Regions from separate parts of the Paenibacillus yonginensis genome, predicted to be linked through region 2. Evidence: riboswitches for the same ligand, from Rfam matches in the RefSeq annotation. Region 2 holds a riboswitch; the other holds the start of a gene.
The links. Region 2 has a riboswitch for FMN ahead of ribD (bifunctional diaminohydroxyphosphoribosylaminopyrimidine deaminase/5-amino-6-(5-phosphoribosylamino)uracil reductase RibD). Riboswitches for the same ligand answer to the same signal wherever they lie in the genome.

Region 1: linked by a shared signal. The riboswitch ahead of AWM70_RS04475 (DMT family transporter) and the one ahead of ribD (bifunctional diaminohydroxyphosphoribosylaminopyrimidine deaminase/5-amino-6-(5-phosphoribosylamino)uracil reductase RibD) in region 2 are both predicted to bind FMN.

What each region holds. Positions count from the first base shown of each region.
Region 1 is NZ_CP014167.1:965,986-980,890, reverse strand. It holds gene AWM70_RS04510 (C40 family peptidase) at 1-154, shown strand, start outside; gene AWM70_RS04505 (SGNH/GDSL hydrolase family protein) at 190-819, opposite strand; gene AWM70_RS04500 (extracellular solute-binding protein) at 1,006-1,920, shown strand; gene AWM70_RS04495 (DHA2 family efflux MFS transporter permease subunit) at 2,032-3,552, opposite strand; gene AWM70_RS04490 (MarR family winged helix-turn-helix transcriptional regulator) at 3,559-4,002, opposite strand; gene AWM70_RS04485 (methyl-accepting chemotaxis protein) at 4,237-5,487, shown strand; gene AWM70_RS04480 (ArsR/SmtB family transcription factor) at 5,697-6,008, shown strand; FMN riboswitch at 6,105-6,255, shown strand; gene AWM70_RS04475 (DMT family transporter) at 6,374-7,330, shown strand; gene AWM70_RS04470 (carbohydrate ABC transporter permease) at 7,392-8,324, opposite strand; gene AWM70_RS04465 (ABC transporter permease) at 8,342-9,331, opposite strand; gene AWM70_RS04460 (ABC transporter substrate-binding protein) at 9,495-11,216, opposite strand; gene AWM70_RS04455 (cache domain-containing sensor histidine kinase) at 11,446-13,224, opposite strand; gene AWM70_RS04450 (response regulator) at 13,242-14,828, opposite strand.
Region 2 is NZ_CP014167.1:2,169,671-2,184,575, forward strand. It holds gene AWM70_RS09970 (HAMP domain-containing sensor histidine kinase) at 1-302, opposite strand, end outside; gene AWM70_RS09975 (response regulator transcription factor) at 303-1,019, opposite strand; gene AWM70_RS09980 (pseudouridine synthase) at 1,227-1,970, opposite strand; gene AWM70_RS09985 (spore maturation protein) at 2,067-2,555, opposite strand; gene AWM70_RS09990 (nucleoside recognition domain-containing protein) at 2,594-3,259, opposite strand; gene AWM70_RS09995 (D-alanyl-D-alanine carboxypeptidase family protein) at 3,297-4,394, opposite strand; gene ytfJ (GerW family sporulation protein) at 4,559-5,008, opposite strand; gene AWM70_RS10005 (DUF2953 domain-containing protein) at 4,981-5,673, opposite strand; gene scpB (SMC-Scp complex subunit ScpB) at 5,831-6,430, opposite strand; gene AWM70_RS10015 (segregation and condensation protein A) at 6,399-7,193, opposite strand; gene ribH (6,7-dimethyl-8-ribityllumazine synthase) at 7,264-7,731, opposite strand; gene AWM70_RS10025 (bifunctional 3,4-dihydroxy-2-butanone-4-phosphate synthase/GTP cyclohydrolase II) at 7,770-9,023, opposite strand; gene AWM70_RS10030 (riboflavin synthase) at 9,065-9,733, opposite strand; gene ribD (bifunctional diaminohydroxyphosphoribosylaminopyrimidine deaminase/5-amino-6-(5-phosphoribosylamino)uracil reductase RibD) at 9,737-10,879, opposite strand; FMN riboswitch at 11,191-11,364, opposite strand; gene AWM70_RS10040 (peptidylprolyl isomerase) at 11,558-11,989, opposite strand; gene lysA (diaminopimelate decarboxylase) at 12,107-13,438, opposite strand; gene AWM70_RS10050 (spore germination protein) at 13,551-14,905, opposite strand, start outside.

The DNA.
Region 1 (14,905 bases), 1.2 Mb from region 2:
ACGTTTCCAGGACGATAAAATCGCCGGACACGTCGGCATCTACATCGGCAACGGCAGCTTCATCCATACCTACGGGGACCCGGGCGTACAGATCAGTGATCTCGATTCCAGTTATTGGAGCGGCATGTATCTTGGGGCTAGAAGAGTCATCTGACTTTTCGGCTCCTTTTTTTCACCGGATTAGCTCTCTTATTTGGCCCCAACCACGCTTAACCAGGCATCGGCAATCAGGCCATGTCCGGCTGTGGAAGGATGAACGCCATCTTCCGCCCAATAAGCTGCCCCTGTCCCCGTGCTTGCGGCATTAATTAATCCGTCCAGCGGTACATACAGCGTTCCAAATTCCTTAGCCAGCGACCGTACGGCCTGAATTTTCGGATTCAGATCTTCGTACCAGCCCTGCTGCTCTTCATGGACGGGGACAACAAAGGGTTCCATCAATATAAGTTTCTTCACGCCCTGGTTGAGCGTCCGCTCGATCAAACGGCGGTAACCGTCCTTAAAGTTATCCACGGAGGTTGGATCATTTTGATCGTATCTGCGCCAGGTATCATTTATTCCGATCAGAATGGAAACATAATCCGGCTTCAGCTGGAGGCAGTCCCTATCCCATCTTTCTTCCAGATCCTTGACCCGATGTCCGCTTATTCCTCTATTAAGGAAAGTCACCTGCTTCTCCGGATAGCGCCGCCCAAATTCGGCCGCTGCCAGAAAAGCATATCCGGCACCTAAACTGGCCTGATCCTCGTAATTCCTGCCGCAGTCCGTTACGCTGTCGCCAATAAACAGCACTTTCGTGCGCTCTTCCAGTATGCTCATGCCTAACCCCTCTTCCCCGGTTATTTGTAAACGCATTCTCAATTGTTTATGATAATACCAGGAGCCTAAATGGTAAATAGCTGAATCCAAAGATTTAAAGCCCGGCTTCCGGGTTTTCATTTAAAAATAACAGCTATTATAATAAAGCTAAGGCAACATTTTTAATAGACAGAGGAGAGCAGAAACATGGACGAGTTGAGAAAGGCCTACCAAACCCTTGGGCTCGAAGAAGGGGCACCGCGGGAGGAAGTGAACAAGAAATACGATCTGTATGTCCGAAGGTCCCGTTCCCGAGGCCGATCCCAGGAAGGAACCGAGCCGGAGGAGGACTTCGAAGCCATTAACCGTGCTTATCGTTTCATCATCGACTACGAAGACAACAAGATCATCGAGCAGAAACGGCAGGAGCGGTTCCGCAAATGGGGCAAATGGGCTGGGGCCGCTGAGAAAACCGACGATTTCCTCCGGCTTCACCGGACCAAAATCTGGTTGTCGCTGCTGGCATTGGTCGTCATTATCGTTGCCATCACCACATACGTCAATCATAAGCAAGAGCAGGAAAGACTGGCAAGCCTCCCTCCGGTTGATCTTTCGGTCATGTTTATCGGCAACTTCGTTTTGCCTGACGGAAGCAAAGCTGGCGAAGCTTTGGAGCAGTCCATCCTCGCTCCCTTCCCGGATTGGAAACGGGTAACCGCCCATGTAACCTATCTGCCCATGGATAATACAAATGCCGGGCAAATGGCGATAGCTTTGCAGCAGAAAGCCCAAATTGATGTCATGACCGAGAAACCGGATCTTTATATCATGGATAAATCGACTTTCGACTGGCTGGCTCAAGGCGGAGCGCTGCAGAAGCTTGATGATTACGCAAACGGCGAATTAAAATCCCTGCTGACCGGCGAAACCGCATTAAAGCAGAAGACGGAAGACGACACCTCTTCTCATGTATATGGCATCGACCTTTCAAGCAGTCCGCTTTCAGCCAACCTGGCTTTGGGCAAAACCGATATGATCGCAGGGATCCGCGGCGGAACTGAGCTATCGGGCAAATCCCTTGAATTTATCAAACGTTATCTGGAAGCCGCAGCAGGAAAATAATTTCATTAAGCTTGTGAATCCCGCATTGATTCCATAAAACAAAATAACAGCCGGCTCAGGAAACGCTCCTGAGCCGGCTGTTATTTTTTATAAATTAAACTGTGTGACGCCTCAGCCTTTGGAAGGTGCAGCTACCGTTTTGGTTTCCAGCGGAGTGGCTTCCTTGTTGACGTTCACTCTCTTGATAAAGAAGGCCAACACCAGCGCAGCAACCGTAATCCAGGTAGCGACAATAAACGCCTGGTCGATGCCGTAAATCGTAGCATCCTGAGTCAGCTTGCCGATGGCTTCAGCATTGGCCGGGTCCTTAGGATTCAAACCGCTGGCTTGAATCAGTTCGGTTCCGCGGTGCGTAGCCCGGCTGTTCATGATGGTTACCAGGAACGCCGTTCCCAGCGCACCGGCAATGGTACGCAGTGTGTTGGACATGGCTGCGCCGTGCGCATTCATTTTGGCCGGCAGCTGGTTCAGCCCCGCTGTTTGAACCGGCATCATGATCATGGACATGCCGAACATACGGGCTGTATAGACAAAGATCAAATGTCCATAAGTGGTGCTCTGTGTCAGGTCACTGAATTCGTAGGTAGTAATTGCTGTAATGATCAGACCGATAACAACCAGCCATCTCGCACCGATCTTATCGAAAATGATACCGGTGATTGGAGACATGATCCCCATCAGAATCGAGCCTGGCAGGAGCAGCAAACCGGATTCCAGCGGCGAAAAGCCGCGGATCGTCTGCAGGTAAATCGGCAAGAGGATCATGCCTGCATACATCGCCATCGTAACAATGACGTTAATCACTGTTGTTAGGGAGTACATGTTGTATTTGAATACGCGCATTTCCAGCAGCGGCTTCTCAGCCACAAACTGGCGCCATACAAACAGGATCAAAGCTATAGCGCCAACAACAATACTTACAATAACTTCAGTGGAATCCCAGCCATTGCTGCCAGCTTCACTGAAGCCGTACAAAATGCCGCCAAATCCCAGCGTAGAAAGAACTACGGACAGGTACTCCAGTTTAGCTTTGGAGTTGGGCAGTACATTTTTCATGAACAGCAGACCCAGCAGAACCGAAATCAGGCCGAGCGGCAGGATAATCCAGAAGAGAACATGCCAGGAATGATGTTCAATGATCCAACCGGACAAAGTAGGACCAATGGCAGGGGCGAAGATCATCGCTACCCCCATCATCCCCATCGCTTGACCGCGTTTCTCAATCGGGAAGATGGTCAGGAAAATAACGTTCATCAGCGGAAGCAAAATGCCTGCGCCAAGCGCTTGAACAATACGTCCGACCATAACCATCGAGAAATCGTTGCCTAAAGCACATATCAGCGTACCGATCGAGAATAAAATCGTTGCCGTCAGGAACAGGTGTCTTGTCGTAAATCTTTGAACCAGATAAGCACTTAATGGGACAAGAACGCCGTTCACCAGCATAAAGCCGGTAGTGAGCCATTGGATCGTAGTTGCTCCTACTCCCAGATCGCCCATCATTTGAGGCAAGGCCACGTTCATCAAGGTTTGGTTCAACAAGGCCACAAATGCTGCAATCAGAATCGCAGCAACAATCGGACCCTTTTTCAGTACCGGAACCGAAGCTCCACTAGGATGTGTTGCATTCATCGTAGTTTATTCTCCTTCTTTCTCTGTTTCTAATAAATTTATAATAGAACGAAACGTTCTTATTAAATGAGTGATTTCTTCCTGCGGTATGTCGCTGATCTTGCCCATCGCCTTTTGATATAAAAGGTTGGTCCGCTCCTCAATCTCCCTTCCTTCATTGGTCAAGTGCAAGGTGACCGTCCTGCGGTCCAGATCGGAGCGCTTCCGCTCTACATAACCTGCTTTCTCCATCCGGTCGATGACACCGCTGAGTGTACTGTTTCCCAAATGGACCCGCTCGGCCAGATCGGACATACTAAGCTCGGGCTGCTCTCGAAGCGCGGACAACACGTAAAACTGGATGCCCGTGATGCCCAGCTTCTCAGCTTGTTTTGATACAACCTGGTGAAAGGCTCTCTTTAATTCACGAAACCCTTGGACCAGCTCGTGAAGTTGGTTCCCTTGTTCCAAAGACATATTCCTTTCCCACTCGAATATTTAGTCTCTTTAACATTTCGCACACGAAATATTAAAACTCTTTTCAATCCAAAAGTCAATTGATTTTTCAGAAAAAAAAACTCCGTTTCACCTTATTTACAGCGTTTTCATTGAAAAACTGAACCTGCCGACATCCATAGACCAAAAGGGCTGGCAAGTGTATAATATAGGAAAATCTATCTATTTTATGAGGGGGTCATTCGTTCTATGTCCTGGTTCCAGAAACTATCCATGTCACAGAAAATTGTAACCGGTTTCTTTGCTGTCGCTGTTCTCTTCTCCATTCCCTTTCTAATTGCACTAATTCTGACCGGGCATTGGCTGCTGGGCATCATCCTGGTTGTCGTACTGTCCGCGCTCACTTATCCTTTATCACGCTTGTTCGAGAGAACGCTTTCTTCAACTTTTGACAATATCTCCAATGTTACGGCCCGGATTGCCAAAGGGGATTTTACAGCAACCGTGCCGGAGTCGGGCGCCATGGGCGACATCAGCCGCACCTTCAACAGCATGACGGACAAGCTCAAAAAGCTGCTCGGCGACGTCAGCTCCATTACCCGCCAGGTCATGGATACGAGCAGCGGACTCGCCGATAAACATCAGGAGCTGAAGACGGTGATGAACCAGGTGGCCAAGTCCTCGAGCGAGCTTGCCGTTGGCGCCAGCCAAATCTCTGAAGATGTCAGCGATATGATGGATTCGATTCAGTCGATCGAAAGCAAGGTAGGCAATTATACCACCTCCGCACGTCAAATGAACGAGCGATCTTCCCAAACGCTGAAGCTTGTTGAGGAAGGCCGCCAATCCGTCGAGAAGCAAGCGGAAGGCATGAAACGGAATGTTGAAGCAACCAGCCAGGTAGCCCAATCCATCAACAAGCTGTCGCAAAATGCTCAAGGTATTACCCTGATTACCAAAACCATTTCCGAGCTCGCTGAACAAACCAATCTTCTGTCTTTGAACGCATCCATCGAGGCTGCCCGCGCCGGAGAGCATGGACGGGGTTTTGCCGTAGTAGCCCAGGAGGTGCGCAAGCTGGCTGAGGAATCCACTACGTCCACGCAAAAGGTGTTTGAACTGGTGAAAAGCATTGAGCAGGATGTCAAGCAGGCTACCGTTAATATACATACCAACGAGGAAATCGTCCGGATGCAAAATGAAATGATCCGGGAGGCCGAACGGATTTTCGCCCAGATCGTAGACAGCGTTGCTTATATTTCCGAACAAATTGCCGTCTTCAGCCAGGAGAGCGAATCGATGCTGGAAGCTTCTCATAAAATTTCATCGTCCATTCAGAACATTTCATCCATTACCGAGCAGTCCGCCGCCGGCACCGAGCAGGTATCCGCAGCCATGAATGAACAAATATCTTCTATTGAGAATGTGGCCCGGGAGACGGAAGCGATGACTCAAGCTGTCTTCCAGCTGCAGAAGACCATTCAAGTATTCAAGATTTGACCTGCGGCTGCTAGCCTCATCTATATGACCAGCCAGCACAACAAAAATACAACGGCGAAAACCCGGCAAATGCCGGGTTTTTATATGGCCTCCAATCAAGCAGCGCCAATAAGCCATAAATAAAGGTGCCTTGAAGCTTAAAATAAGGCCTCTTGTTTTCTTCCTTCGTTTCGAATTGACATATCGAAAAGAACCGATATAATGGATCTATGGACTATACATTAATCTTTAAAGCACTCTCTAATGAGACAAGACTGCAAATGCTGCAGTGGCTGAAGAATCCTGAGCAGCATTTTCCCGCCCAGTCCGCACATTTGCACGATTTGGATTTTACAGGCGGTATTTGCGTAGGGTCTCTTCAGGATAAAGCCGGCCTTTCGCAGTCAACCACTTCACAATACTTGTCCTTGCTGCAGCGTGCAGGTTTGCTTGAAGCCAAACGTTGTGGGCAATGGACCTATTACCGGCGTAACGAAACGGCAATTCAGCAGCTTTCAGACTGGATTGGACGCGAACTTTAAAAAATGACTTGCATTTGAACCTGTCAATGATATAGTTGACATATTCCATTTTTGATTTCGTTTATATTTAAATTAAGTATAATACAAAAATTTATTAAGGATCTTCGGGGTAAGGTGAAATTCCTAACCGGCGGTGATGCTCACCTACAGAGCTCAGCCCGCGACTCGCTGCTGCCGAACTGGCAGCAGCGACTGACTTGGTGCAAATCCAAGGCCGACGGTAAAGTCCGGATGGAAGAAGATCATCAATAATCATGTTGGGCATGGTTTATTTCACCTGCTCATCACATGTTTATTTGATCAACCCCCGTTTGCCTGTATGGCGGCCGGGGGTTTTCCTTTTTTAAGATCCGCAGGAGGCTATTATGTCTAGTATTGACCAAGCATTACCCTTACGCAGTGGACGCGGTGTCAGAACCGGCTTCTGGCTGGTTGTTCTGGGGGCCGCCCTTTGGGGGGTTGACCCGATCTTCCGGATACTGTTGTCCAAATATTTGACTTCTTCGCAGATTGTTCTTCTGGAGCACCTTATTTTGTTCCTGTTCGCCGCCCCGGTCCTATGGGCGCACCGCTCTGAAATGAAAGGGCTGAAGGCCCGCCATATCGGTGCCCTGCTGTTTATCTCCTGGGGCGGCTCTGCACTGGCTACCATTTTATTCACACAGGCTTTGGCGACAGCCGTCAACTTCAACTCGGTTCTGCTGCTGCAAAAGCTGCAGCCGCTGTTCGCTATCCTCCTGGCAAGACTTCTCTTGAGGGAGACGCTTCCGAAACGCTTTGGACCTTTACTGCTGCTGGCTTTAATCGGTACTTATCTGCTTACTTTTGGACTCCACGTCCCTTTTAATCATGTCAGCGAATTTGTTGAGGTTGGAAGCCTGCTGTCTTTGGGCGCCGCTGCTTTGTGGGGAGGCTCCACGGTTATGGGCCGTTTGATGGTCGGCAAAATGCAATACGAAACGGTCACATCTCTACGCTTTATTCTGGCCTTGCCCTTGCTGTTCATCATTACTTTAAATCAAGGCGATGCCTGGAATATTCCTGCCGATAAAGGCGCAGTAGCCGGTATTGTCATTAATATTGTTCTTCAGGCCGTACTGCCTGGCCTGCTCAGCTTGCTGCTTTATTACAAAGGACTGCAGAACACCAAAGCATCTATCGCTACTTTGGCAGAGCTCAGCTTCCCGATGGTCAGCGTTATTATTAACTGGATCGTTTACAATCAGCGGATTACGCTTGTCCAGTTAACAGGCTTTCTGCTGATTTGGCTGGTCCTGTTCGCCATCTCCCGTCAGCAAAGCGCGAAAGAGCAGCAAGCTTAACATGAATAGCCGGACGCCGGGCTAACCTGCCTTGACGTTCGGCTATTTTTATTTTCTGCTCTCAGCCTTTTACCCCTCCGAGTGTCATGCCTTTAACGAAGTATTTTTGCAGGAACGGATATACGATGATCATCGGCACGCTGGCCACGATCGTCATCGTAGCCCGAATGGAGGTCGGCGTCACAAAGTTGGCGTTAGTGTTGCCGCTGTTGGCAAAAGCAGAAGCCGAGGTCATCGAAGAGTTGGAATTCGAGTTGGCCAGCATCCGCATCAGCTCGTACTGCAGAGTGCTCAGATTTGGCACTTGGGAGTTGTAAAGGAACACATCAAACCAGGAATTCCATTGGTAAACTCCCGTAAACAATGCTACCGTTGCCAAAGCGGGCAGAGACAGCGGCAGCACAATCTGCATAAACGTCCGGAAATCCCCCGCCCCGTCTATTCGCGCAGATTCGATGATGCCTTCTGGCAGCCCTTCGATAAAGGAGCGGATGACGATCATATTAAATACGCCTATAATGCCTGGCACAATGTATACCCAGAAGCTGCCGATCAGATGCAGATCGCGGATCAGCAGGTAGTTGGGAATCAGCCCGCCGTTTAGGTACATCGTGAGCACGAACATAACCGTTACGAATTTGCGCAGGACAAACTCAGGACGGCTGATCGTATAAGCTACCATTGCTGATGAAAATACAGTAATGACCGTACCAAGCACGGTGCGGAGAATCGAAATCAAGGTAGCATGAAAGATTGTTGCTTCCTTAAATACATACTGGTAGCTTTCCAGACTGAACTGACGGGGCCACAGGAAGATGCCGCCGCGAATGGAATCACTCGCATCATTCAGTGAAACGGCTAACGTATTAATGAAGGGATACAGCGTAACAACAGCGAGTCCAACCAGGAAAATAATATTTAATGTATCAAAAATAAGGTCGCTGGGTGAGCGGAACCGTTTATACACTTTTTTTGCAGGCATGGTTTGAGCCATCAGCCTTCTCTCCTTTCCTAGAACAATCTTTCCTCGCCCATTCGTTTGGCCAGCGCATTAGCAGAGAATAGAAGAATAAAGCTGACCACTGTCTTGAATATGCCGGCTGCTGTGGCGAGCGAGAAATTGCCCATTGAAATCCCGTACTTCAGTACAAAGATCTCCAGGTTCTCGGAGTATTCCGCATTCATGCCGTTGCCCAGCAAATACTGAGGTTCAAATCCCGTTTCCAGAATGCTCCCCAGGTTCATAATCAGCAAAATGATAATAACCGGCTTCAAGCCCGGAAGTGTAACTCTGAGAATCCGCTGGAAGCGGTTCGCGCCATCAATCTCGGCCGCTTCATATTGCGACGGGTCGATCATCGTCATCGCCGCCAGATATACAATCGTATTCCAGCCGACATCCTTCCAGACTTCGGAAATCCCGAGTATTCCCCAGAAATAAGGTCCGATTCCCAGCCACATAATAGGCTCGGGGATAATATGCAGCCCCACCAGCACTTTATTGATGATTCCGTCGCCGTCGATGGACAGCGCCGTTGAAATCAGATTGGCCGCTACAACCCAGGAAATAAAATGCGGCAGATAGCTGATCGTCTGTACAAAACGTTTGAAGAAAATGAGCCGCAGTTCATTGAGCAGAACCGCCAGCGTGATAGCCGTCACGAAACCAAGCACCAGCTTGATGACTGCCATAGCCAGCGTATTGCGCATGACACGGATGAAAGAGTCGTCGGAGAACAAAAATTTGAACTGCGACAAGCCGACCCATTCCTGCTGGAACATGCCGAGGTTCGGCCGGTAATGCTGGAAAGCGATCGTCCAGCCCCACAGCGGAAGATATTTGAACACAAAAATCCAGATGACAAAAGGCACAGACATACAAATCAGCGCCTTCTGCTTGAGCAGCAGCTTAAAAAATCGTTTGGCTCCCTTAACCTTAGGTTGGCTAGGTTTCGGCACAACAGGAGTGCCAGCCGCCGCAGCGGCAGTTTGATTATCCATGGCTTCTCTCCTCCCCCAATCGCATGCGAATCTGTCATCAAGCCGGCTGGCGTGCGGGCCAGTTCAGATAGAACCCGAGCAGTTCGAAAGGCAGGGCCCGGCCGAAGCCAGGCCCACCCTTCAACTTGCAGCCGCCGGACAAGAAGTTGAAACGGGCTGATGATTAGTTCCCGGTGCCCGTCACCTTGGCGATTTTGGCCGCGATCAGTTCATCCATGGTGCTCTCGAAACCTTTGACGTCCAGTTTGCCGAATTCCTTAAGATATTCCTCCCAGATCGCATCAAACTGATCCGGTTTGGCAAGCACAAGTTTCGGGAAATATTTGAGTTTGACATCCTTGGACTTCTGCTGGAATATTTCCGCAGGAGAGCCCTGCTCTATAGAAATACTCCAGGCTGGGTACCAAGGACGATCATCCGGAGCTGCAAACAGCTCGGAGAACGTTCTGACGCCGTATTTTTCAAGAATATTCCGGTCGCCTTCCGTAAAAGAAGCCTGGGCTACTTCAGGCTGGCTATTGACCGCGTAAGCATTGCCGTCACTGAGCGTAGAAGCTGTACCATACATCGGCCAGCTGTAATTAAAGTAAGTAAAACCTACCTTCTGATTGGTCGCATTGTCCTTGCGCGCTTCGATTTGCTCCGGAGTCAGATAGAATCGGCCTTGATCGTTCACTTCGTAGGTTTCACCTTTGAAGCCCCACTGAATCATGATTTGATTCTCTTCCTTCAGCATGTTATCGAAAAACTTGATAATTCGAACCGGGTCTTTGGCGCTCGTCGTGATACCTACACCACGGTTATCAACAAAGGAGTTAGGATCGAGATACTGATCTTTTGTATTTTGATCGAATACGATCGGCAGAGGCATGTAATCCAGGTCGTCATTGCCGGTTTTGCGGATGTTTTGAATCGCCTGGTCCACTTCCCATTCGTAATCGAAGAAGCCGAGCACTTTGCCGGATGAGACTTTAGCCAGATACTGGTCATAGTTATTAACGAAAGAAGACTTGTCGTAAAGGCCTTCGTTGTTGATTTCGTTCAGCTTCTTAAGCCACCGCTTGGTGTAATCGTCGTCCGCATATACATTTGCTTTATGGGTGGCCATATCCACGATCACGTCCCCGTCGTTCGGGTAGCCGGCGAGATGCATAGGTGCATTAAAGATTCCCATCGTCCGCCAGTCGTAAGTAAGCGAGGTAAAACCTGTGAGGCCTTCACTTTTATGTGCGTCATTGTATTTCTTGATTAAATCAAAGTATTCATCCAGCGTTTTGATTTTAGGATAACCGAACTCTTTCAGGACACGGCGCTGAATAAAAAAGGCTCCCTGACCAATTGTCGGTGCAGGCAGGTAATCACCTACAACTGCGGAAAACGGCAGGAAATAAATGTTGCCGTCCGCCTGCTTCATTTGGTTAAAATAAGGGCCATATACCCTTTTAATGTTGGGACCATATTGCTCGATCAGGTCATTTAACGGGATAAAAGCCTTGGCATCCAAAATCTTGTCGATCGCCGTATCCGGAGCGAGTACGTCCGGATAATCGCCGCTCGCAATCATCGTGCCGATTTTGGTGTTCACATCCCCTACCGGGAACTGCAGCTTAAAGTTGACACCCGTTTGCTCCTCCAGCTTCTTGCCAATTTCAGTCTTGTTGGAGTCAATGTCAGGTACCTGGGAGTTGGCATTAAAATAAGTAAAGGTTACAGGCGTCTTATCCTCCTGTGCCGTATTGTTCGCCGAGTTGGAAGCACCGGCATTTCCGGACGGCTCCGCCGAAGAGGCGTTGTTTTTCCCGCCGTTTCCTCCACCGCCGCAGGCAGTCAAGGAGGCCGTCATCAGAAGGGCCAAACCTAACATTGCAAGCTTCTTTCTGACCATGAATGTCTTTATCCCCTTTCGCTCATTTATTTATTGTAAGCACTTTCATTGTAAAGAACGGGGGATATTCTGATAACCCGACAAACTTTATACTGTACTTTGAAAACCATAGATGTTTGCTCGGTTGTTTAGCCGGGCTTTCGCCCAAACCTTTGGTTTTCTTCGTTTGGCAGAGAGGACAATTACTGAATCAGGGTGTACCCTGATTTTTGATATTTCCCCGGCCGTTTCAGTCCGTCTCCTCTTTGTACATCCCTTCCTGTTCGACCGGCAGCTCGATCCGTACGGTTGTGCCTTCGCCGGCTGAGCTGCCAAGTACAAAATGCAGCTGCTCCCGATAATTGAGCTTCAGCCGATAATAAGCGTTGCGGATGCCGATATGTTCACCCATTGCTTCCTCATTGGCCAAAGAATGCCTGATTTCGGACAGCTGGTCCTGTTCAATCCCCGCTCCGTTGTCCTTCACTTCAGCAATCAATTTGGCGTCCTCCAACCAGATGCGCAGCGTAATTCGTCCACCTTCCTTGAGCGGCTCTATCCCATGGATGCTGGCATTTTCGACAAACGGCAAAATGGTCATTTTCGGAATCAGGCACCCGTAAGCCGCTTCGTCAATGTCCACCTCGTATTGAAGTTTGTCGCCAAACCGGTATTTCTGGATTTCAAGAAAGCAATGTATCAATTCCAGCTCCTCCCGCACAAATACAAGATCCCGGCCCCAAGTCAAAGATTTGCGGAATATTTTTGCCATGTTGTGGATGATTTTGGCCGTCTCCGTCTCTTTCTTGAGTAAACTTCGCATCCGGATCGTCTCCAGCGCATTAAACAGGAAATGGGGATTAATCTGGCTCTGCAGCGCATGAAGCTGGGCCTGCTTGCGTTTGATTTCCAAATCCTTGCGCTGAATGTCCGCGATATAGACATCGTCAATGAGCTTTCGGATTTGCAGGGTCATTCGGTTGAATTCATCGGTCAGCTGTCCGATCTCATCCGGATATTGCTCATGTTTGATCGTTTCGAAATGATGGTTTTTGACTTTCTTCATATGCTTCAGAATGCGGACAATCCGTCTGTTAAAGGAACGAGTGAACCAGATGATGAACAAGGTAGGCACAAGCAGGTTCGGAATGGCCAGGTAGAGGACAAAGTTCCGGGAACGATAAACGTCCTTCAGCAGTTCATTTTCAGGGAAATGCCCCTCAATGCGCCAACCTCGCAAATAATTAACATTATTGAATTCTTCTTTGAAGATAATCGTGTGGGAAGGAACCGGGAGCTGCTTCAGCGACACTCTCCTTGCTTGCCAATTCAGCTCTGGATCGGTGGCGTAGTCGATAATACCTGTGTCGTTGACCAGATACAGGTTGCCTTGAAGCGTCGAATTGCGGAACAGGCCGCTGACGGTATCCAGGCTGATGTCGATTTTTAATACTTTGGTTCGGAGATTCTGATATTTGTAATAATTCAGCTTACGGACAACCGTATAAGTTGTTTCCGGTCCTTTGTAGGTATAGTTTACGCTTCGGACAACAACAGGCGAGGAAGCCGTGGTCTGCATGACGGCCCGGAACCAGGGTTCCTGACGGACACCGGCTGTGATTGGAAGTATGCCTCCGCCTCCGATGACAGAATTATTGTTGGTGTAAATCGAGATATTTTGAATAGCTTTGTAGATCGGAGAATAACGGTACAAGGTCGGACTGATGGTAGCATAATAAGAATCGATGTATTCAGACGGCGTTTCATAGGTTTGTTCAACTGCATCGTTCAGCAGGTTATCCGCATAAAGGACGGAAGAGATGCCTACGGCCACATCAATCTGGGCCAAAAAGTCGTTCCTGATCTGCTCCATCGCCTTCGACATGTCATTGATCTTCTGCTGTTTGACGTTGTGCGTCGTCACCTGATAAAACACGATATTGGTCACCACAATCGGGATAAACACGGCCACCGTGTAAAGGATTAGCATTTTACCCCTCAGACGGACATGGTTAAAATTAAATTTCATAATCAGGCCCCGTACGTTTATTTGGCGGAGAGTTGATTCCGGTAAGCAGTAGGCGTCCGGCCTTCTACTTTTTCAAATTTGCAGACAAAATAATCGGCATTGTCAAACCCAACGTGACGGGCCACTTCGTATACCCGCATCTCGGTCTGACGGAGCAGCCGTTTGGCATTGTCCACACGGATTTGCAGCAGGAAGTCATTGAAATAAACGCCAAATGTTTTCTTGAACAGCTGCCCTAAATAAACGGGGTTCATGTAGAAGCGGGCTGCGATGCTCTTCAGGCTGATGTCCTCATTGTAATGCCGCTCGATATAGCTTTTGATCTTCATGATGTCCCCCTTTACATAATTCCTGCGCAGCCGAGCCGCCATTTCAGCACTTTCCACAATAAAATGACGGAAGCGTTCCTGAAGCCCTTGCAAAGTTACCGGGTAATTTCGCCACTGCAGCGTTGCTTCCAGGGAATGAAGCTCCCGCTCGTTGCCCTGCATAGCTGAGATGGAACCGATAACACCAAATACAAGCCTGGCAATGACGTTGTGGACGGCTTCGGGCGCAAATGCACGCTGCTGGATCTCTGCAAAAATAGAGTCGGCCGCTTCAAGCATCGCTTCCCGGTTGCCCTCCTCTATCTGCTCAAGCAGATGTGCGTAAACTCCCGATTCGAGTTCCATATAACGTAAAGTCAGTTTCTTCATCTGCCCGTAAGTAAAAACGTGAAGATTTGGGGCAGCATATTTATACTGCATTGTTTCAATAGCCGTTAAATAGCAGTGGTTGATTGCTGCCAGAGGCTGGACTCCATCCCCGGCATAACAATAAATGGGCTGAGGAAAACTGTCATTCAGGCGATCTGCCAAACGTGCAGCCAACTCCTCAAGGACGAGCGACTGCTGTCCGGCGGGAAGAGCAGCAGGATCCAGACACACGGGAAAGCCGTATACCCCAACCCGATGCTCATGCAGATGTAGAGGTTGAATCACTGGGTTCCATACGGCGAACTCGTTGATAATCGCATGATGGAACGCCCGAAGCTGCTTGGCTTCGTCATCTCGTTTCAGCGGGTTGACCAGATCGTTCATCTCCGCAATCAGATAACCGTACTGCCGGTCCGGCGGCAGGGCCACCATCCGGGCGATCTCCTCAACTTCCTCCAGGGCTGCTTCTCCGCGAAGCAGTTTAGTAAGCGCTTTCTGTTCTTGGCCGACGGATCGCTTCTGCTTCTCTTTCCCGATCTCCGCGGACAAACGCGACAGTGAATCCGTCAACTCCTGTTCGTCGATCGGTTTGAGGATAAAGTCCTTTACCCCGAATTTGATGGCTTTCTGGGCGTATTGGAAATCACCATAACCACTGATAATCATAAATTTGGTTTCGGCATCGCCCGCATCCCTTACCGCCTGGATCAATCCCAGTCCGTCGAGCACCGGCATACGGATGTCGGTAATAACCAGCTCCGGCTTGATAAGTTCGATCATTCCGAGCGCTTCTTCACCGTTGTCCGCCTCTTCAACGACTTCGTACCCACAGCTGTTCCAATCAATCAGATTTCGCAGTCCCTGTCTGGCAAAAATCTCGTCCTCCACCAAAATGACTTTATACATCCATGCCCCTCCTTCCGTCAGTTGGTTTTGCAGGCAGTCATCTCCTCATATCCGACCAAACTGTCCAAGCCCGCTGC
Region 2 (14,905 bases):
TCATCGCTGGTCCGCAGCGTAACCCGGGTATCATAGTGGCCGGTCCGGATTTCATCGGCAGCCTGTATGAGCCGCCGCATCGGCTGAGTAATTTTGGTGAACAGAAAAAGGGCAAAAAAAGTGGTTAAAGCAAAGCCGGCAATGGAGACCCATACAAACAGGGATTTGATCGCACCGGAATTGGTGAAATTCGTATCGATGTAAGGAAGCAGAAACAGGCCCAGCGTAAGCAATACGCAAGCTACCAAGGCGCTGATCGTCAGCCAAAGCTTGCCGACAAGTGACCTCCAGAAGCTCGCCACTTATTTTCCAACCTCCAGCTTATAGCCTACGCCCCATACCGTTGTAATCATCAGCGCCGCTTCGGGAGACACCTTGTTGAGCTTCTCGCGCAGCCGTTTGACATGGGTATCAACCGTACGCAGATCACCGAAGAACTCATAGTTCCAAACATCCTTCAGCAGTTCTTCGCGGGAGAAGACTTTATCCGGTGAAACCGCCAAATAGTGCAGCAGCTCATATTCCTTAGGCGTTAGGCTGATCTCCTCTCCTCCGGCTGTTACACGGTGTGCATCGTGTTCAATCGTCAGATTCGGGAAGACAATGGTGCTGCTTGTGCCACTCTCCTGGGACAAGAAGGCGGTCGCCGAGGAACGGCGCAAAATAGCTTTGACGCGGTAAATGACCTCGCGCGGACTGAAAGGCTTCACGACATAATCATCCGCTCCCACCTCAAACCCTTGGACACGGTTGACCTCTTCCCCTTTTGCGGTCAGCATAAGCACCGGTGTCGCCTTGGCTTGTCTTAAACGGTTGCAGACCTCGATCCCGTCCATGCCAGGAAGCATGACGTCAAGCAGCACCAGATCGTAGTCATACTCCAGCGCTTTCTTGAGAGCGCTTTCCCCATCTTCCGCTTCGTCGATTTCATAACCTTCTTTCTCCAGATACATCTTGAGCAGACGCCGAATCCGTTCTTCGTCATCTACAACTAAAATGCGGTTGACCTGTTCTGACATCCTAACAACTCCTCCATCTGATTGCCCGATCTATGTTCAGGCGGCGGCAAATCTATAATAATTCATTGTACCTCCGGGACATCGGATTCATCAAATCCCGCTTAACCTCAGCATAAAACGCCGCCTGGTCCCCAAGCAAGGTGACAGCAAGCGACGCTCAGGCATAACTCTTTTTAGCTTGTTATTGTTCTTATCCTCTTGATCTGCTTAGTGCTTCTGCTTGCTTACTCCTGTAATGGCGCTTTGACGCAAGCTTTCCACTTCCGCTTTGGTCAGATGACGGTAAACGCCACGTTTCATAGTCCCGAGAAACAGGTTCCCGAACGAAATGCGTTTCAGCCGCGTAACCGGATGGCCTACCGCTTCAAACATACGCCGGACCTGACGGTTTCTACCCTCGTGAATCGTAATCGAGATCGTAGCCTGCTTGTTATCCGGATCCACATCGTGGTATTCCACCTCGGCCGGAGCCGTCATCCCGTCCTCCAGCATGATGCCCTTCTTCAGCTTGTCCAGCTCCGTGCCATGCGGGACTCCCTTCACGGTTGCCAGATAAGTTTTGGGAACGTGATGTTTCGGGTGGGTCAGCAGATGGGCGAATTCGCCGTCATTAGTCAGCAGCAGCAGCCCTTCCGTATCGTAATCCAGTCGTCCGACCGGGTAGACTCTCTCCTTGATTCCTTTTAAATAATCGGTGACAATCTTTCGTCCGTGCGGATCGCTGGCACTGGTAATAACCCCTTTGGGTTTATTAAACAACAGATACAGCTTCTGCTCCGCTCCAATATTCTTCCCGGCTACCGTAATCGTGTCCGTAGCGGGGTCGGCTTTGGTTCCAAGCACGGTTACCGTCTCTCCGTTCACCTGGACCTTGCCGGCCAAAATGAGCTCCTCGCATTTGCGGCGCGAGGCCACTCCCGCTTGAGCCAGTATTTTCTGCAATCTTTCCATATTCTCAAGTCACCTCTCATTCATGATACCCAGTTGCGCATAAAATCACAATAGACAAACCTAAAAACGCTCTCGCAAGGAGAGCGTTATTCCGGTTCAGCCGAATAGAAGCAAACAAACAAATATGGCGGCGACAAAGCCGACAAGGTCTGAAAATAAGCCGACCTTCAGCGCGTAGCGGCCGTTGCGAATGCCAACGGCGCCGAAATATACCGTTAGCACGTAGAGAGTGGTGTCCGTGCTTCCCTGTATGGTTGAGGCGATCCGCCCGATCATGGAATCAGGACCGTAGGTTTTGATGAGATCGGTTGTGAAAGCCAAGGAGCCCGTCCCTGTCAGCGGCCTTAAGATGCCCAGCGGAAGCACCTCGGGCGGAATATGGAGCCAGCGGACAAGCGGGGCGGCCAGCCCGATCAGAAAATCCATCGCTCCCGAGGCCCGGAATACGCTGATCGCCACCATCATTCCTACCAGATGCGGAATAATGCCGATCGCTGTTGAGAAGCCGCCTTTCGCTCCTTCCACAAAGGATTCATAAACAGGTATCTTCCGGAAAAAGGCGTATAGCGGAATAAAAGCAATCATTACCGGGACCGCCCAGGCGGAAATCTGATGAATCCAGTTCAAGTCCCTTCACCCCATCCGGCGGAAGCTGAACGGGCTGTTGGAGGCGGCGGGCTGTTGGCAGCCCCAGCCGGCGGGACCGGAGGATAAGGAGCCCTGCGCCGGTACCAGCGGTCTGCAAACACGGCGGCCAAGGTGGCGATAGCTGTTGCCAGCAGCGTGCTGCCTACAATTTCGGCCGGGTTGGCCGAATGATAAGTATTTCGTATCGCGATCAGGGTGGTCGGAATCAGCGTAATACTGGCTGTATTCAAGGCCAGCAGCGTACACATGGCAGGCGAAGCCGTTGTTTTATCCGGATTCAGCCGCTGGAGCTCCTGCATCGCCCGAATGCCCATCGGCGTGGCCGCATTGCCTAGGCCAAGCAGATTCGCGCTCATGTTGGAAAGTATGTACCCCATGGCGGGATCATTTTTTGGCACATCCGGGAACAGAAAACGCACCACCGGTCCCAGCAGCTTTGAAATCTTCGCAACCAGTCCGGAATCTTCGGCCAGCTTCATAATCCCCATCCAGAACACCAGCACGCTGATCAATCCGAAACAGACGGTTACCCCTGTCTCCGCCCCTTCGAATGCGGCTTTGGTCACAAGATTGATGTCCCCCTTATAAGCGGCAAAGCCGAAGCCTATAAGCAGCATGCCCAGCCATATTTTATTAACCATGTTTCCCCTCTCCCCTTTGCAACAGACAAGCTCTTTGTTACTTGGTTGTGCTCCCCTTCCCCTGTTGCTGCTGATTTTCTTTGCTCTCATAAAGCGGCACAGAGCCAATAATCTCGCCGCTGAGCTTAAACATCAATTTGCCCTGAGGCCCGAAGTGAGCCGGATTGTCAATCCGCTTGATCTCCTGCTGAACCAGCTGTTTCTCAGATTCATGGAGCGGATAGCTGAACGTTATCCCGGCCACCCAATCCTTCCCTTCAAATGAAAAGTGCTGCTGCTTGCCAACCAAGGTTTGCAGCGGGAAGTTGGCAAAACCGAAATCAAGCATCTTTGCATGGTCATTCCAGTCATCGCCGTCATTGAGTGTAACTGCGGCAAGCTGCTGTCCGCTGCGGGTCGCCGAGCTCACCAGACAACGCCGGGCAATCTTCGTAAAACCGGTTTTGACCCCGTCGGCTCCTTCATACATCCTGAGCATTTTATTTTTGTTCAGCCAGTCATAATCCCAGGACTCGTTCGGATTTGGCGCTTTCTTGTGCCGGGTCGATACGATTTCCCGGAACACCGGATTATGCAACGCATACGCCGTAAGCTTGGCCAAATCGTTGGCCGTTGAATAATGCTCCTTATGATCAAGCCCGTGCGGATTCATAAAATGGGTATGCTTCAGGCCAATCATTTCCGCTTTCTGATTCATTAAATGCACGAAACCTTCCTCAGACCCGCCAACGTGCTCCGCAATGGCTGTAGCCGCATCATTCCCGGAGCGCAGCATCAGGCCGTAAAGCATATTCTCCAAGGTCATCTCTTCGCCCAGCTTTAAATAAATGGAGGACCCTTCCTTGCCGAACGCTTTGGCGCTCACTTTAACCGGCTTGTCCAGGCCTCCGTTCTCAATGGCCACAATCGCGGTCATAATTTTGGTCAGACTCGCAATCGGGAGCCTTTCGTCCCCTTGCTTGCTGTAGAGCAGTCTGCCGGATTCTACATCAATCAGCGCGGCGGCTTGGGCATGCGTGCCTACCTCCGGCAGCGCCTTTGTTGTTTCTTGCGCCCTGGCTCCGGCCGGCTGCAGCAGCAGACAGGCCAATAGCATTAAACTTAACCAGGAAACCTTTCTTTTCGATCGTTTCATATCCTACTCCTTAGCTGATTGGTCTCGTAGTGGGTTCTGATAGTTAATATATGCAAAAGGGGGGGCCGGATAGACCCCGTTTGTCCATCTTTACTCCAGCCCGAAGATAAAAAAACCCTTCCACGATTCGGAAGGGAAATTCATGGCTACCGGATAAGTTCTTTTTATACGCGCGACTGGAACGTTGGGGTTTCGGATACCACCATCGTTGAACTGCCGCTGTTATTGAACATATTCTGCAGCTGATTAATGACGCCCGGTACCGTGTCGATAATCTTCTCCATCACGTGGGTTTGATTATCCAGCGGCACTACATTGACGCCTTGAGGCCCTACGACAAGAAACGCAATCGGATTGATGGAAACACCGCCGCCGCTGCCGCCGCCAAACGGACGCGCCACTTCGTTGTTCTCGGCATGATGTTCGTGATGCTCACCGGAAATCCGGAAATCGCTGCCCCCGGCAGCAAACCCGAAACCGACGCGGCTGATCGGCAGAATCACGCTGCCATCTTTCGTTTCAACCGGAGCTCCGACAATTGTGTTCACGTCAACCATAGCTTTGATGTTCTCCATTGCGGTTCTCATCAAGCCTTGAATAGGATGTTCAGCCATTGTTTAGTTCCTCCTTTCACTTTGAGCACGCGAGTTATAAGAGTCAGTCCAGCATACATAGCATATCCTAGACCGATTTTCGCTATGCAGTCCATTTGCGTTGTAAAGTGCGGACTCGATCCAAACCCAGGGGTGACCTGAAGTTCAGGTGGTTTTTTCATGTGCACCCGGAAGGAAAGTCCGCCGACGATAAAGTTTTTTACACTCCAAAGCAGACCGCTGGCCACCGCCGTATGATCGGCTTCCTTCATCGCGAAGTCGGTCGTCCACGCCAGCTGGGTGACCTCCAGGTGTTTAAGGGTTGCTTCCGTCCATACTTTTAAGCCCTCGGTTGCATGCAGGATCTGCTTATAAATTTCTTTCCATTGCTGCACCTTCTCTTTGTCGATATGCTGAGCATCTTCCTTATAATTCGACATGACCGGCGACTGGCTGTCCATAGCCGTCTCGACTTTGAAGCCTTGTTTGAAATTATCAAAAACAATGCGCGGCACCTCGTAATGAAGATTCACCATACCGAACAAAGCTTTCATATCCGCCGTAATTTGCTCATCCTTGTTCTGTTTGCTGGCATGAACCCTAATAGTAACTTTTGACAACAGGACAACCAAAAGCAGCAGAACTACCGCCAATGCCAGCAGCCCCGTCCATATCCAAGTCCACATGTTCCATCCTCCGTCCAAGTGAAAATCCATTTTCTAGTATGCCTGACCGGCTAACATATCATTCCTGCTCCTTAAGCGCCGTCTACACCGGATGCCGATAACAAAAAAAAACGGACGACAAGGAATCCCTTGTCGCCCGTCGGGCTTCTAAATTCAATTAATCTACATCGTCAATCGTTAGCTGCTCGCCGCGGATACGGTCAAATAAATCTTGGGTTTCGCCTTCCAACGATTCGACGTCCGCAAACTGTTCAGGATCCGGCAGATCCTTCAGGCTAGCCAGTCCAAAATAATCGAGAAAAGCTTTGGTCGTTCCATATAAAATAGGACGTCCGATCGCCTCTGCTCTGCCGACTTCTTCAATCAGATCTTTATTGACCAGCGTGTGAATAGCCCTTTCCGCTTTAACGCCGCGGATCTCCTCAATTTCAATCCGGGTAATCGGCTGACGGTAGGCAATGATGGACAAGGTCTCCAAAGCCGCCTGCGATAAAGAGGATCTGGATGGCGAATACGCCAGCTTCTCAAAATAAGGGGCATGCTCCTTGAGCGTAGCCATCTGAAAATGTCCGGCGATCTCCAGCAGCTGCAGGCCCCGCCCTTCCTTGGACATATCCTTTTGGAGCTCGGCCAGCACATCTTTAATCATTTCAGGCCGCTGATCCAGCACCTCGCATAGTTGTTTCACAGTCAGCCCTTCCTCACCGGCCAGGAAGAGCATCCCTTCAATAATCGATTTCAACTTCAGAAAATCCATTACCGGCTTGTTCCCCTTTCCACTCCATCACAATGTCATCAAACAAATGGTTCTGGTAACACAAAATAAGTTTCATCTTCATTAATTCCAGAATAGCCAGGAACGTCACCACTATCTCATGACGGGACATCTCCTCATCCAGCAGCTTGGAGAACAACACCCGCCCTCCGCGTCCTGTCAGCTCGAGCACACTCACTACTTCCTTGATCCGGTCCTTTACGGAAATCTCGTCCCGCTGAATTCGGGCCACCGTATTCCGTTTGACAGCCTTGCGCAGCGCTTTATGGAAGACCGTGATCAGATCGGAAACATGCAGCCCTTCTACCGGATTCTCAGCCGCTTCAGGCATAAATGGCGTCAGATCTTCAGGCTCCTTGGAGAAAATCAGGCTGCGTTCCCACTCCTTGTCATGCAGAAGCTCGGCAATGCCCTTGAATTTGCGGTACTCGATCAGCCTGCGGATCAGCTCTTCTTCCGGGTTCTCATCCTCTTGATCGTACAAATCATATTCGTCTTCCCATTCGATGACAGGAGGTTTAGGGAGAAGCTTCTTGCTTTTTATCGACAGCAGGGTTGCCGCCATCACCAGAAATTCGCTCGTAATTTCCAGCTCCAGCTCCTGCATGGAATGCAAGTAATCCATATATTGGTCCGTAATTTCGCTAATGGAGATATCTTCGATTTCAATCTCCGCTTTGTCAATCAAGTGAAGCAGCAGATCCAGGGGACCTTCAAAGGTCTCCAGCTTGTAAAGTACCGTCACTCTATGATCCACCACCCGTACAAAAGAAAATGTAGCACCTTCCGTAGAAAGGCACTACATTAAATAAGCACTATTTTAGCTGATTCGTCAAGTTTGCCATTTCAATTGCCGCTACTGCAGCATCCCAGCCTTTGTTGCCGGCTTTGGTTCCGGCCCGTTCTACGGCCTGTTCGATGTTCTCGGTCGTGAGCACCCCAAAGATCACCGGAAGCCCCGTTTTGAGACTAATCGCCGCTACGCCCTTCGCCACCTCGTTGCAGACATAATCGTAATGGCTGGTAGAACCGCGGATGACCGTGCCTAGTGTGATTACCGCATCGTATTTGCCGCTTTCCGCCAGCTTCTGCGCGGCCAAAGGGATTTCAAACGCTCCCGGCACCCAGGCGACATCCACCTCTTCGTCTTTGACGCCGTGGCGTTTCAACGCGTCCAGCGCTCCACCCAGCAGCTTGCTTGTAATAAACTCGTTGAAACGGCCCACCACAATCGCGTATTTCAGTCCGGACGATACCAGATGACCTTCAAAAATTTGTCCCATAAAAGGTTACCTCCATCAAATTTGTATTTTTATTTTTCTTACCGGTCCAATTCATTTTGCTCGAGGTCATCCCATTTCTTGACCTCATCGAACACCAGCATATGCCCCAGCTTGGCCTGTTTCGTATGCAGATACGCCGTATTGTCCTCATTCTCTTTAATCTGAATCGGAACACGCTGCACCACCTGCAGGCCGTATCCTTCCAGTCCTTTAATCTTGCGGGGGTTGTTTGTCATCAGACGAATTTGCCGGACCCCAAGGTCCTTAAGTATCTGCGCTCCGATGCCGTAATCCCGGAGATCGGCCTGGAAGCCGAGCTTAAGGTTGGCTTCCACCGTATCAAGTCCCTGCTCCTGCAGCTTATAGGCCTTAAGTTTATTAATCAGCCCGATGCCTCGTCCTTCCTGGCGCATATAGAGCAGAATCCCGCGGCCTTCCTCTTCGATCTGCCGCAGTGCTGCCGCAAGCTGCGGCCCGCAGTCGCAGCGGTGAGAGTGGAACACATCGCCGGTCAGACATTCGGAATGGACCCGGACAAGCACCGGTTCATTGGAATCAATATTTCCTTTGACCAGAGCCAAATGCTCCTTGTTGTCCACGGAGTTTGTGTACGCGACAGCCCGGAACTCGCCGAAATCGGTGGGCATCCGGACCTCAACCTCCCGGTTCACCAGCTTCTCCCGTTCATTCCGGTAACGGATCAGATCGCGGACGCTGATCAGCTTGAGGCCATGCTGCCCGGCAAATTGTTTAAGCTCGGGAAGTCTCGCCATTTCACCGTTCTCCTTGATAACTTCGCAAATGACGCCGGCCGGATAAGCTCCGCACAGCTTCGCCAGATCAACCGCGGCTTCCGTATGCCCGGCCCGCCGCAGCACGCCGCCTTTCTTGGCAATCAGCGGAAACATATGTCCCGGCTTGCGGAAATCCTCCGGTCCCGCCGCCGGATTCATCAGCCCCTTAACCGTCTGTGAACGTTCGAAAGCGGAAATACCTGTGGTCGTATCCTTGTAATCTACAGACACTGTAAAGTTAGTGCCGTGGTAATCGGTGTTGTGCTCAACCATAGGGGTGAGTTCAAGCTCTTCTGCCCTTTCCTGCGTAATTGGCACACACACCAATCCCCTGGCTTGGGTAATCATAAAATTGATCACATCCGGCGTAGCCATTTCTGCTAATGCAACCAGATCGCCTTCATTTTCCCGGTCTTCATCATCCACGACGATGATCGGTTTGCCTTGCTTCAACTCTTCAAGCGCTTCTTCAATGGAATCAAGTTCGATGGGTTCCAATTTTACCGCCTCCCCTTCTAACAAAATCTGCCGTTTGCCGGTTAAACAAATCCGTTCTCGGCAAGGAAATTCAAATCCAGCCCTTTTGATCCTTCCGCGGCCGGCACAGCGGCCGGGCCATTATATAGCAGCAACCGCTCAACATATTTGCCTAAAACATCACATTCCAGATTAACACTGTCCCCCGAGTTCTTGGTGCCTAGCGCCGTCTGTGCCAGCGTATGGGGGATAATCGAAACGCTGAAACGATCCCCGTCCAGTTCGGCTACAGTCAAACTAATGCCGTCAACCGTAATCGAACCTTGGGCCACCATATACCTTAACAAATCGCTGGGGGCAGGTTTGATCGTATAAACAACTGCATTATAATCGCGCCGGACGTTCACGATCTCCCCCGTTCCGTCCACATGACCCTGCACGATATGGCCGCCAAACCGGCCTCCTGCAGACATCGCCCTTTCCAGATTCAGCTTCTGTCCGGCTGTCAGCTTGGACAGATTGGTGTGTTTATATGTTTGCGGCATCACATCAACGTTAAAGGAGGCCGCCGTCATGCTGGTTACCGTTAGGCAAACTCCATTTACGGCGATGCTGTCGCCAAGCTTCATATCCTCCATGATTTTATGTGCTTCAATCCACAGCACCATGGCCTCCCCGCTGCGGCTTACCGACTTTAGGCGGCCTATTTCCTCAACCAGTCCTGTAAACAAGGTTTATCCCTCCCAGCTTGGTGTTCCTGTAAGCAAGAGATCCTTTCCTGCCGGTGTAATCTGCAGGTTCGTTAAGGCAATCGCCTCCTTCATTCTGGAGGGTCCGGCAAAACCGAAGCTGTCGATTCCTCCGCTCCCGAGCAGTTTAGGGGCGAGGAACAGCTGAACTTCGTCTACCAGTTTCTCCGCCAGAAACGCTCCGCCTATCGTCCCTCCGCCTTCCACCAGCACCGAAGATATGCCGGATAAGGCAAGCTGCTTTAATCCTTCATGCAGATCGACCCGCTCTCCTCCTCCGCAAGGAATGACGCGGATGCCTTTGGATTCCAGCAGCAGCTGCTTCTCCACATTCCCGTGGTTCATAGTCGTTAAAAGGATTGTCTCCGGGTCGCCATAAACGACGGGTTTAAGCACTCTAGCATCATCCGGGATGCGCAGCTTTGAGTCCACAATGACCCGGATCGGTGAAAGCCCCGGCACAGGCAAGCGGGTTGTCAAAGACGGATCATCAGCAATCACCGTGTTCACGCCAACGAGAATCGCCGCATGCTGATGCCGCATCGTATGCACAAGCTGACGTGCGGCTTCCCCCGTCACCCACTTGCTGTCGCCCGTTCGCGTCGCTATTTTGCCATCCAGCGTACTGGCCGTTTTGAGCGTCACAAAGGGTAGCCCCGTCGTAATAAACTTGATGAATTTCTTATTCAGCTGTCTGGCTTCTTCAGCCATAACACCCGTTTCCACCGTGATTCCGGCTTCCTTCAGCATAGCGATGCCCCGGCCGGACACCTGGGGATTCGGGTCTTCGCAAGCCACAACGACTCGGGACACGCCTGCTTCAATCAGCCGTTTGCTGCAGGGGGGAGTCGCCCCATAGTGGCTGCACGGCTCGAGTGTCACATAAACGGTGCTTCCTTCCGCCCGTTCGCCTGCCATCTGGAGTGCCTGAACCTCGGCATGCCCTTCGCCGCGTTTCAGATGTGCACCCATGCCGACTACCGCCCCGTCCCGGACAACCACGGAGCCTACAACCGGATTTATGCCGGTCTGCCCCTGAGTGTGTCTAGCCATATCCAAAGCAAGCCCCATATAGTATTCGTCGCTCATCGGCTGTAAATTCCTGTCACCGGATGGGGTCCACTGCATCTTTTGTTTTCCTCCTTTCCAAATTCTTTGCTGCTTTCTTCGAACCTAAATCTTTGACATAAACGCAAAAACCCCGGCCAATGGCCGGGGCAACAGGAGAATTTTCGATACCAAATAAATCAATGTCCAGCTTACAAACCGCAAAGCACAAGGGGAAGTCCCCTTCAAATCAACTGCTTGTTTAGCCCCATTGAACGTTGATCAATAAAAGTCGGCATCACGAAACAGAAACGATTGAATGCTGCTTGTTTGAGCTCATCATCGATCATCAAAGAAACCTGCCTAAATGCTGAAAAAAGCGCAAGCTTCCGTATCTCCTTCTCCCATCCAGACTATACTGTCGGTCCCGGAATTGCACCGGGTCAGCCGCAGTCCCGTTCACGAAAAACGGATGAGCTGCGGGTCACGGACTAAGGCACAGCGCTGATTGAGTCAGGCCGGCCATCACCGTCGGTCGGGATTTTCACCCTGCCCCGAAGGATACGATTATGAAATTGTTTCAGTTCAAGTCCAGACGCCGTCAAAGCCGCGCCTAACTTGCTTGCAATAGTAGCACTTATTGTTAATCAATGCAATACGCAAATTCACAAGCCTCTGCCTGCCGAAATGCCGAATGGATGAGCCCAACCCAAAAAAGCCTGGGCTTCTGGCCCAAGCTCATTTTGGAAAAACTGAATTTTAGACTTCGTATACTTCTACGGATTCCATACGGTCACGTCCTTGGAAAGCATCCACATGCTCCATGCCGCTGACTACTTTGCCAAATACAGTGTGCTGGCCGTCAAGATGCGGCTGAGCTTCGTAGCAGATGTAGAACTGGCTGCCGCCTGTGTTGCGTCCGGCATGTGCCATAGCCAGGGAACCGCGCTCATGTTTGTTCGGATTGATTTCGCAGTTGATGGTATAGCCTGGACCGCCGGTGCCTGTTCCGTTAGGGCAGCCGCCTTGGGCTACAAATCCTGGGATAACGCGATGAAAGACAAGGCCGTTGTAGAAGCCGGAGTTTGCCAATTTTTCGAAGTTTGCTACCGTATTCGGAGCGTCTTTATCGAACAGGTCGAGGACAACTTCCCCACCGTTCGCAAGTTTGATTTTTGCTTGTTTAGCCATTTGAGTTCAAGCTCCTTCCAGATTATGTTTCAATGTACAACATGTCCAGTTTACTATGAAAAGACTAGTTGTGCAAAAAAATCCCGCCGGATGCTGCGCCACCCGGCGGGATTTCTTTTATTTCAGCGAATGCTGTTTCAAAATCCGTTCCGGAATAACGTCATTGGCGATAATATCGTTTAACGATTCCCGCTTGACGACCAGGTCGCTTTCTCCATCCTTAACGAATACAACTGCAGGACGCGGAATCCGGTTATAGTTGCTGGCCATAGAGTAGTTATAAGCTCCGGTAGAAGCCACTGCCAGCAGGTCGCCGGCTTTGGATTCAGGCAGCTTGAGGTCCCAAATCAGCATGTCGCCGCTCTCGCAGCATTTGCCGGCAATGGAAACCGTTTCGGTTGCCGCTTCATCGGCCCGGTTCGCAAGCATCGCTTCATATTTGGAATCATACAAAGCCGGACGCGGATTATCCGTCATCCCGCCGTCAACGGACACATATTTGCGGATGCCGGGGATCTGTTTGCTGGAACCGATCGTATACAGCGTAGTGCCAGCATCGCCGACAATGCTCCTGCCCGGCTCGATCCACACTTCGGGCAGCTGGTCGTATACGCCGGAGAAGTGGTGCTTCACCGCATCCGTAATGGCTTTTACATACACAGAAGCATGCAGCGGAGCGTCTTCTTCGGTATACCGGATGCCAAAGCCCCCGCCGAGATTGATCACTTTAAAAATAAAATTAAGCTCGCGTTTCACCTTCACGGCAAATTCGGATACCCGTTCTGCGGCTACCTTGAAGCCTTCGACTTCGAAGATTTGGGAGCCGATATGAGAATGCAGCCCGAGCAGGTTCAGCTGCGGCAGTCCTATCGCTGTCTTCACCGCTTCGTAAGCTGCTCCATTCGCCAAATCGAAGCCGAATTTGGAATCGGTTTGGCCCGTCGAAATATATTCATGCGTGTGGGCTTCTACACCTGGAGTGATCCGCAGGAGCACGTTAACTTTAACCCCGTTGTCAGCGGCCAAAGCATTGAGCAAATGAAGCTCGTCAAAGTTGTCGGCCACAAAGCAGCCGATTCTGGCATCAATCGCCATCTGGATTTCGTCCGGCGTTTTGTTGTTGCCATGAAAATGAATGCGCTGCGGCGGAAAACCGGCCTTCAAAGCCGTATAAAGCTCGCCTTCCGACACTACATCAAGGCTCATGCCTTCCTCTTCCACCAGACGGCACATGGCCATCGTGCAGAACGCCTTGCTTGCAAAAGCCACCTGAAAAGCCAGGCCCGATTGCCGAAAAGCTTCTGTGTATTCCCGCGCGCGTTGGCGGATCAGCGTTTCGTCCATTATATAAAGCGGTGTTCCGTATTTCTCCTTAAGCTCTACAGTATCGCAGCCGCCGATCTCCAAATGACCTTTGGCATTAATTGTACTGGTACCATGTAAATACATTCAGCAGCCTCCGATTTTCCGATTTGCAATCAGTATATCAGTTTATTGCGATTTGGAAAAATGGATTTTTGCACATTTCATTTACACTTTACGGACAGGCGTATTTCAGCTGTTATTCCTGTCCAATTCGGCTGCGATCACGCGGTTTGTTGAAGGACGGGCGTGATTTGGCATACATCACCGGCATACGAAGCACCACGGCCGCCATAGCCTTTGCATTAAATGGTATAAAAGGCCACAGGTAAGAGGAGTTGAAGGAGCGGTGCAGCGTCAGCAGGATAAGGAAGAAAGTAACCCCTGCAACAAAACCCGGCACCCCAAAGATCGCAACTGTAACGAGCAGAAACAACCGCACAAGGCGATTGGCGAGCCCCAGCTCATAGCTTGGCGTTGCGAACATCCCGATGGCGGCAACCGCCATGTACAGTACCACTTCGTTGACAAACAAACCGGTTTTGACCGCAATATCGCCGACCAGAATAGCCGCAATCAAGCCCATGGCAGAAGCCAGCGGAGTTGGCGTATGAACAGCAGCCATGCGCATCAGGTCAACCCCGAATTCAACCAGGAGAAACTGGGCAATGAGCGGGATCTTCGCCTGCGCCTGAGGCCCGATGAAAGATAAAGCCGGCGGCTTGATCTCCGGATGCACAACGACCAGCAGCCAAAGAGGCAGCAGAAACAGGGAGGCCAATATCCCGAAGAACCGGATCCAGCGCAAATAAGTGCCCATAAAGGCCGTCTGCCGGTTCTCCTCCGCATGCTGGCACAGATCAAAAAAGGTCGTAGGCAGAATCATTACGCTTGGCGATGTATCCACAAGTACGACGATCCGGCCCTCGAGCAGATGCGAGGCGACCGTATCCGGACGCTCTGAATAGCGGACCAGCGGATAAGGATTCCAGCCCTTGTGGATAATAGCTTCCTCCAGCTGTTTATCCGCAAGGGGAATCCCCTCAATATCGACGCTGGCGATCTTTTCCCTCAACTGCTCAACCTGGACTTTATCGACAATATCATCAATATAAGCAATCGAAACATCCATCTCTGTGCGCCGGCCTACCTTCAAAATTTCAAAGGTCAACCCAGGGTCTCGCAGCCGGCGGCGGACCAGGCTGACATTGGTCAGCAGCGTTTCGGTGAAGCCGTCCCTCGCTCCGCGGACCACTCTTTCCAGGGAAGGCTCCTCGGGATTTCTCATCGGATAAGAACGCGTATCCATCAGAATCGCCGTATCTTCGCCTTCCAGGAACAACACGCTCATGCCGGACAAAACCTGCGTAATACATTCGCTTAATTTGTCGGTCGTTGTAACCTGCATATGAGGAATATATTCTTCAAAAAAGGCCTTGACCGCACTCCCGGATACCGATTCAGGCGTCAAATAGGTCAGCCTTTTCATAATCTCAACAAGGATATTGTCTTTCACAAACGTAGTAATAAGGAATATAGCCGCTCTCCTGCCGG